DNA from 2 places in the Paenibacillus sp. J22R67 genome. Region 1 is predicted to be linked to the other one. Evidence: predicted binding sites of a transcription regulator. Region 1 holds the regulator's gene; the other holds the start of a gene.
The links. Region 1 encodes LexA, which represses DNA repair genes until DNA is damaged. Its sites were predicted from a motif close to CGAACATATGTTCG; they were not measured.
Positions count from the first base shown of each region.

Region 2: AC58VC_RS10220 (YhjD family protein) is a predicted target of LexA. The motif match lies at 1,963-1,976, and genes of this name have one in related genera.

Region 1 covers NZ_JCAUAX010000001.1:338,775-342,198, reverse strand. The annotation lists gene AC58VC_RS01720 (aminopeptidase) at 1-842, shown strand, start outside; gene lexA (transcriptional repressor LexA) at 1,183-1,800, opposite strand; gene AC58VC_RS01710 (LysM peptidoglycan-binding domain-containing protein) at 1,948-2,340, shown strand; gene AC58VC_RS01705 (DUF896 domain-containing protein) at 2,482-2,664, shown strand; gene AC58VC_RS01700 (HAD family hydrolase) at 2,707-3,424, shown strand, end outside.
Region 2 covers NZ_JCAUAX010000002.1:870,710-874,133, reverse strand. The annotation lists gene AC58VC_RS10235 (S-Ena type endospore appendage) at 1-211, opposite strand, end outside; gene AC58VC_RS10230 (hypothetical protein) at 670-825, opposite strand; gene AC58VC_RS10225 (ATP-dependent DNA ligase) at 886-1,680, opposite strand; gene AC58VC_RS10220 (YhjD family protein) at 2,025-2,393, shown strand; gene AC58VC_RS10215 (DNA polymerase IV) at 2,400-3,424, shown strand, end outside.

The DNA of each region.
Region 1 (3,424 bases):
ATTATGTAAGAACAAGTACGTTCAGCTGGTGCTTGATTAAGGCTCCGACTGCGGCTTGGGCTTCCAAAGTGTACGCAGATTTTCCTGAAGAAGAGCGAGTGGATGCAATGTGGGACGCTATTTTCCGGTTCAATCGTGTATACGAAAATGATCCAGTTAGCGCGTGGCGTGCACATATTGAGCAGTTGAAACGCGTTCGCAAGGTGCTGAACGATAAGCAATATGCAGCGCTGCAATATCGGGCTGCAGGAACTGATTTGCGCGTAGAGCTGCCAGATGGCCACATTTGGCTAGGCGGGGATAAGGCGAACGCAAGCGGGATTCGCTTTGTTGCGAATATGCCGACGGAAGAAGTGTTTACGATGCCCAAACGGACAGGCGTTAACGGGACGGTATCTAGTACGAAACCGCTCAATGTGAACGGAGCATTGGTTGATAAGTTTTCGTTCAAGTTCGAGGACGGTAAGGTCGTGGATTATAAGGCAGAAGTGGGCTACGAGCATTTGACGAGATTATTGGAAATGGACGAGGGTGCTCGTTATTTAGGCGAAGTTGCACTTGTTCCTTATGATTCGCCGATATCTAATGTGAATCGAATTTTCTACAATACAGGCATTGATGAGAATGCTTCCTGTCACCTTGCTTTGGGCAGCTGTTATCCGATAAATATGAAGGATGGGGCTACTTTATCCAATGAAGAGCTGAAAGTAAGAGGCGGGAACACAAGCTTAATCCATGTGGACTTCATGATCGGGACGGCTGACCTGGAGATTGACGGTGTGCTGCAGGATGGCAGTTTGGAGCCTATTTTCCGTGAAGGTAACTGGGCGCTAGCGTTTTAGTGTCAGCGTGAGCAGAATTAAGCCTTTGAGCAGTAAAAAAAACCGAGGGACGAATTGTCCTTCGGTTTTTTGTCTTTCTAGGGAACTATAGCCCCTTATTTACTGAAAACGCACATTATCCTATCGTGAGGGGAACTACAGTTCGCTATTTTGTTGATTTAACTGGAAAAACGAGCCAAGGAGATCAAATAAGGGCCTGTAGTTCTTCTTCTGAATAAAACAGCTTGTTTTTCTCTAAATAGAGTATTCCAGTTCCCATTAATTAACCTTAGCTGGATTTGCGGGTGCAGATAAGATCGAATAAGGACCATCAGGATTCACCTGACGGTCCTTATTAGTCTTACATATCACGGAATAGTCCGATAACACGGCCGAGAATCGTAACATTCTTCAGTAGGATCGGTTTCAAAGCGGAGTTTTCCGGTTGAAGACGGATATGATCCTTCTCTTTGTAAAAGCGTTTGACCGTAGCTTCATCGTCTTCTGTCATTGCTACAACGATGTCTCCGTTGTTCGCTGTTTGCTGTTGTTTGACGATGACATAATCGCCGTTATGTATGCCAGCTTCGATCATACTGTCACCCATGACGCTTAGCATGAACACGTTGTTATCGCCAACCATACTGACAGGAAGCGGGAAGTAGTCTTCAATGTTCTCAGTCGCCGTAATTGGCACCCCAGCGGTAACTTTACCTACGAGCGGAACGCGTGCAACGGAAACTGCGAAATGGGTTTCAGCACCGTCTAAGCCAAGGATCTCGATGGCACGAGGCTTTGTTGGGTCTCGACGAATTAACCCTTTCTTCTCAAGACGCTCCAAATGCCCGTGAACGGTTGAACTGGAGGCTAGTCCGACAGCCTCGCCGATTTCACGTACAGAAGGCGGGTAGCCCTTATCTTTCACTTCGTTCTTAATGTATTCTAAAATAGCTTGTTGACGCTGTGAAATCTTACTCAATAGTTATCACTCCAATGCTGGGAATCATTACCCAAAGTATAACATAGAACCCGAGTTCGTACAAACATAAGTTCGAATAAATCGTTGACACAAACATGTGTTCGTGTTAATCTAATAACAGAACAAATGTTTGGGGGATGATTATTCATGTATATGGCCTACTCACACACTAACAATTCACGCACACCTCATAGATCAACTACGGCATCCAAAGGGATCGCAACTAAATCACGTTATACGAAAGCTATCGTTAGGTTTCTATTCATTGCTTTAATTCTGGGGACAGTGTTCTCTTTTGGTGCCATGGTACAAGCTTATGCGGCAGCATCTTCCCCGACGAGCAGTTTGTCAAATCACGCTGAGACTAAGACAATTGTTCCGGCGCAAGTCGTCATTCAAGAAGGCGATACGCTATGGGACATTGCAGCAACTCATAAGAAAAGCAGAGAGAACATTCGTTCCTATATAGATAAAATTAAGACGAAGAATCATTTAACTACGAGCTCTTTGAATGAAGGACAGGTTTTGTTGCTCCCTTAATCATTACTTTCCTATGAAATGGAAATAGACTTTGAGAGGCTAGGAATTGTTCCTATGCCTCTTTTTGCTGTTTTCTTGACATTCCACTAGAGGGATGGCAAAGTAGTACTCATATTGAATTTTTGAACTAGGAGGGTCATTATGAGTGACAGTATGGAAAAAAATATCGAGCGCATTAATGAGCTTGCTCGTAAAGCCAAAACGGTTGGTTTAACAGATGCAGAAATCGATGAACGAAATGAATTGAGAAAAAAATATATTGAGGCGTTCCGAGGCAATCTTAAAGTTCAACTTGATTCCATCAAGTTCACGGACGAAGAGTAGTTGCTTTTCACATAGAAACAACATTCAAAGGGGAAATGAATGATGACGCTCAAGGCTGTACTTTTTGATTTAGACGATACACTTCTATGGGATGACCGCAGTGTACAAGAAGCTTTTGAAGCAACTTGTGCCGAAGCAGCCAAACACGCGGATGTAAATCCGGAGGAGCTGGAAGCCGCTGTTCGTAAAGAAGCCCGTGCTTTATACGAATCTTATGAAACTTTTTCATTCACCAAAATGATCGGCATTAACCCGTTTGAAGGACTGTGGGCTAATTTCACACAAGGTGAAAATGAGAATTTTCGCAAATTGGAAAAATTAGCGCCAGGCTATCGCACGGAATCGTGGACCCGCGGGCTTCGCGCGTTAGGCGTAGAAGATTCAGAGCTTGGTTATAAGCTCGGTGAGCTTTTTCCTGCAGAACGCCGCAACCGACCATATGTGTATGAAGAAACGTTCCGTGTGCTAGATGCCTTGAAGGGAAACTACAAGCTGCTTCTACTAACAAATGGATCCCCTGATCTTCAAAAAGAAAAATTAGCTGGCGTACCAGCCATTTCGTCCTATTTTGATCATATTGTTATTTCTGGAGAATTTGGAGTAGGTAAACCGAATGTTTCAATTTTCCATCATGCGCTGGAGCTTCTGGGAATTCATCCGGAAGAAGGAATCATGATCGGTGATAAATTGACAACGGATATTCTTGGTTCCGGACGTGTAGGTATGCGCAATATTTGGATCAATCATCATGGTCTGCAAA
Region 2 (3,424 bases), on a different contig from region 1:
GTTTAGGGAATTTAAATAATGTACAAAACGATTTGCGTTTCTTTTTCTTTCTCCTACAATATCGAAATGGTGGACATGCCCGACAAGAACCAGAACGCCGTGATTTTTTCTTAGGTGATGAACATGGTCGGGATGCTGCGGCGGGAGTACCTTTAGCGCATCGTCTCTTGGGAATATTTTTCTCCCCCACTGTTATCCCCCCCCCTCGCATTAATCTGATTCTTCATATTACGTCGATACCACTTCGTTTGCAATTTATTCCAGAAAAATGTACTCTTGGAATGATTAGCTTTTGCTTTATAAGTTGGGTTGAGCTAACTGGGAACGATAGTTCAAAAAACCAGGGAGCAGATGCCGCGGCAACTGCCCTTTTTGTTTAAAGTGAATGTTTGTTAGACACGGATTTTTTGATACCTGTTGGAATAAGCGAAAGCCTGGGGGTGCCCCAGGCTTAATTTTTATTCTATAACATTGGAGCAATACCTAAATACCTTCGACATAACTTCTCTTTCGTAATCATTTTTTACATAAAAGCAGTGACGTTTCCAGTCTAGAAGCCGCAGGGCTCCATCAATATCTCCAGCCATTGCATCATTAAAAGCCCTCTCAACCTGTTCCAATGAAGGGACTCTTTGATGTTCTCGGTGAAATCCAATAATTCTCGACAATTCAGTACTCTTGAACTTCATCAATTAAAAAATATGCCTCCATGTTTGTATCGAAAACAACGATGCGGCTATTTACATCATAATCCATATCATTCACTTCTAAATGACTCAGCGTTTTCTCTTCACCTGTCTCTGTATGCTTAACTCGGTATTCCATAAGTGTCATCCCCTAAACAATAAATTCCTCAAAGACTGGAAGTCGCATGATTCCAGATTTTTACCAATCCCTATATTTAACTCTACAGCGTACTACAGGCTTTATAAAGACGTAATCTTTGCTCTCACCACTTTTAAAAGAATGAAACACAGGCATCATTGATTCACGAGCAGACTTACTTATTCCAAGCTCCATGGTGCCAATACTGCGGACAGATTCACCCTCTTGATAGCTAAGAAGCCAAGAATGTTCTTTCTTGCTGTAACCGGTTATGTAAACCACTGCCTTTTGGTAGTTAATAACCTTCTGCCATGACCAGGAGCGTGCTCCCTTTTCATATCTCGAATCTTTTTTCTTAATGACAATACCTTCAAGACCATGATGACATACGATATTAAAAAAGTCCTTTGCACTGCCTTTAATAGGCCGAACAATTCTATAGTGTTCCGTCTCCTGAAGTGTCTCTTCAAGCAGCTGCTTGCGCCGCTCTGAAGGCAATCCAGTCACGTCTAAGTCTCGGTGGTACAAAATGTCAAAAGCCATGAATACAACTGGTTTACGTTTCTTACTGGACCGGAAACCTGTATTTGTTGCTTCGAAGTCCGCTCGCCCTTGTTCATCAAGGACAACAATTTCTCCATCGAGAATAGTTCCTTTAGGAATCGGTGGATTGTGTAGTTCAGGATATTTTACTGTTGCATTCGTGTTCTTTGTGTATAGGTTAAACTCATCCATATTTGATATAATCAACCGAATACCATCCCATTTCAATTCGGCGAAAGTGGAATCATCATCAAACGGTTCGTTGTTTTTGGCATATTGGAGAAGCATTGGAGGAATAAACATTTTCTTCATCACCCATAATAATGGTACACCTTAGAGCTATCTATGACTAATGGGATTTGAAGGAAGCAAGGAGCCTTAGAATGAAGAAATTAATTACCCCTAGTTCATTTGTTTGTTTGAGTATAGCAACTGCAATCACATTTCCAGTGTACTACGTCCTTAAAGGTAGATGAAGTACTCATGAGTTCGGAGAGTATTAATTTGCCAATAGAACTCATTTAGTAAATAAGTAAATCCCCACTGCTTAAATGGCTGTGGGGATTTTTGACTTCCTAAAAATAACTTGCATAGCGAATATGTGTTCGGTATATAATATAAAATACAAACAAATGTTCTTATTTTGAGGTGATTAAATGAGTGTCATGACAAATGTAGAGACCGACGAAGATGTTCAATTAATCAAAGAATTTACATTGTTTCCTATTTTACTTGATATGCTGGCGAGGGATTCGGAAGAGCTTAGGGTTCACAAAGATAAAATTATATATGGTCATATTCTTTTTTATTTAAAAGAAGTTGAGGAGGCAATTTATCCTGAAATACAAAATATTAAGAGTGCAATGAAAGTGCGTGACATCAGAGTGTTAAAAACATCAACCATAGCTTTAGGCATTAATGTTGAATATAAAGTTCGCGGATACGTCCACCATTTTACAATGTTACGCAGTTTGATTAAAGCTGAACTTATGACAACATTAATGAGAATGCGGAGGTCGTTGTAAATGGTATTGAGAGAAAAAAGTGATCGTACGATCTATCTCTCGGATTGCCAATCTTTTTACGCTAGCGTCGAAAAAGCTTCTCATCCGGGCTTAGAAAATCTCCCGGTTGTGGTGGCTGGAGATCCAGCTAGAAGATCAGGAATTATTTTGGCTGCTTGCCCAATAGCCAAGAGCTTTGGAATTAGTACAGCGCAGAGGCTTGGAGAGGCACTACAGTTATGTCCGAATGTGATTGTAATGCGGCCGCACATGCAACGCTATATTGATGTATCACTTGCGATTACGGATATTTACAAGGAGTACACAGACCTTGTGGAAGTATTTTCGATTGATGAGCAGTTTCTGGACGTGACAGGCTCGCTCAATCATTTTCGCTGTAATCCAGAAGAACTGGCTGTCATGATTCAAAAGAAGGTCGCGGCATCAATGAACATACGTATTCGTGTTGGCATCGGTCCTACTAAAATCCTTGCTAAACAAGCAACGGACAACTTCGCAAAGAAAAACCAGAATGGCATTTTTACACTTGGTAAAGAGGATGTAGAACGCGTTCTATGGCCTCTAAGTGTAGATAAGATGTACGGAGTTGGGTCGCGGATGACGAGACATTTTGTTAACATTGGCATGACCACAATCGGTCACGTTGCAAGGACACCATTGCATGTTCTCAAGCAGAAGTTCCGTGCACGATTTGGTAAACAGTCAGACATTCAGGCTGAGGTCATGTGGCGTACAGCTAATGGCTTTGACGATAGTCCAGTCACGCCAGGAACGTTCAATGTAGCTCCGAAATCAATTGGTCACGGAATGACCTTGCCAAGAGATTATTCGACGGCAGAAGAAGTAGATATTGTGCTTTTGGAATTAACGGAAGAAGTTTGCCGTGATGCGCGAAAGAAGGGATATACGAGCGGAACCATTCATGTATTCTGTATGTGTTCACCGTACGATGCTCCCACCGGATTTAGTATGCAGAGAAAAATGCCTTTTGCCACGAACAATACATTAAAAGTATTCGGATCAGTGCGTGA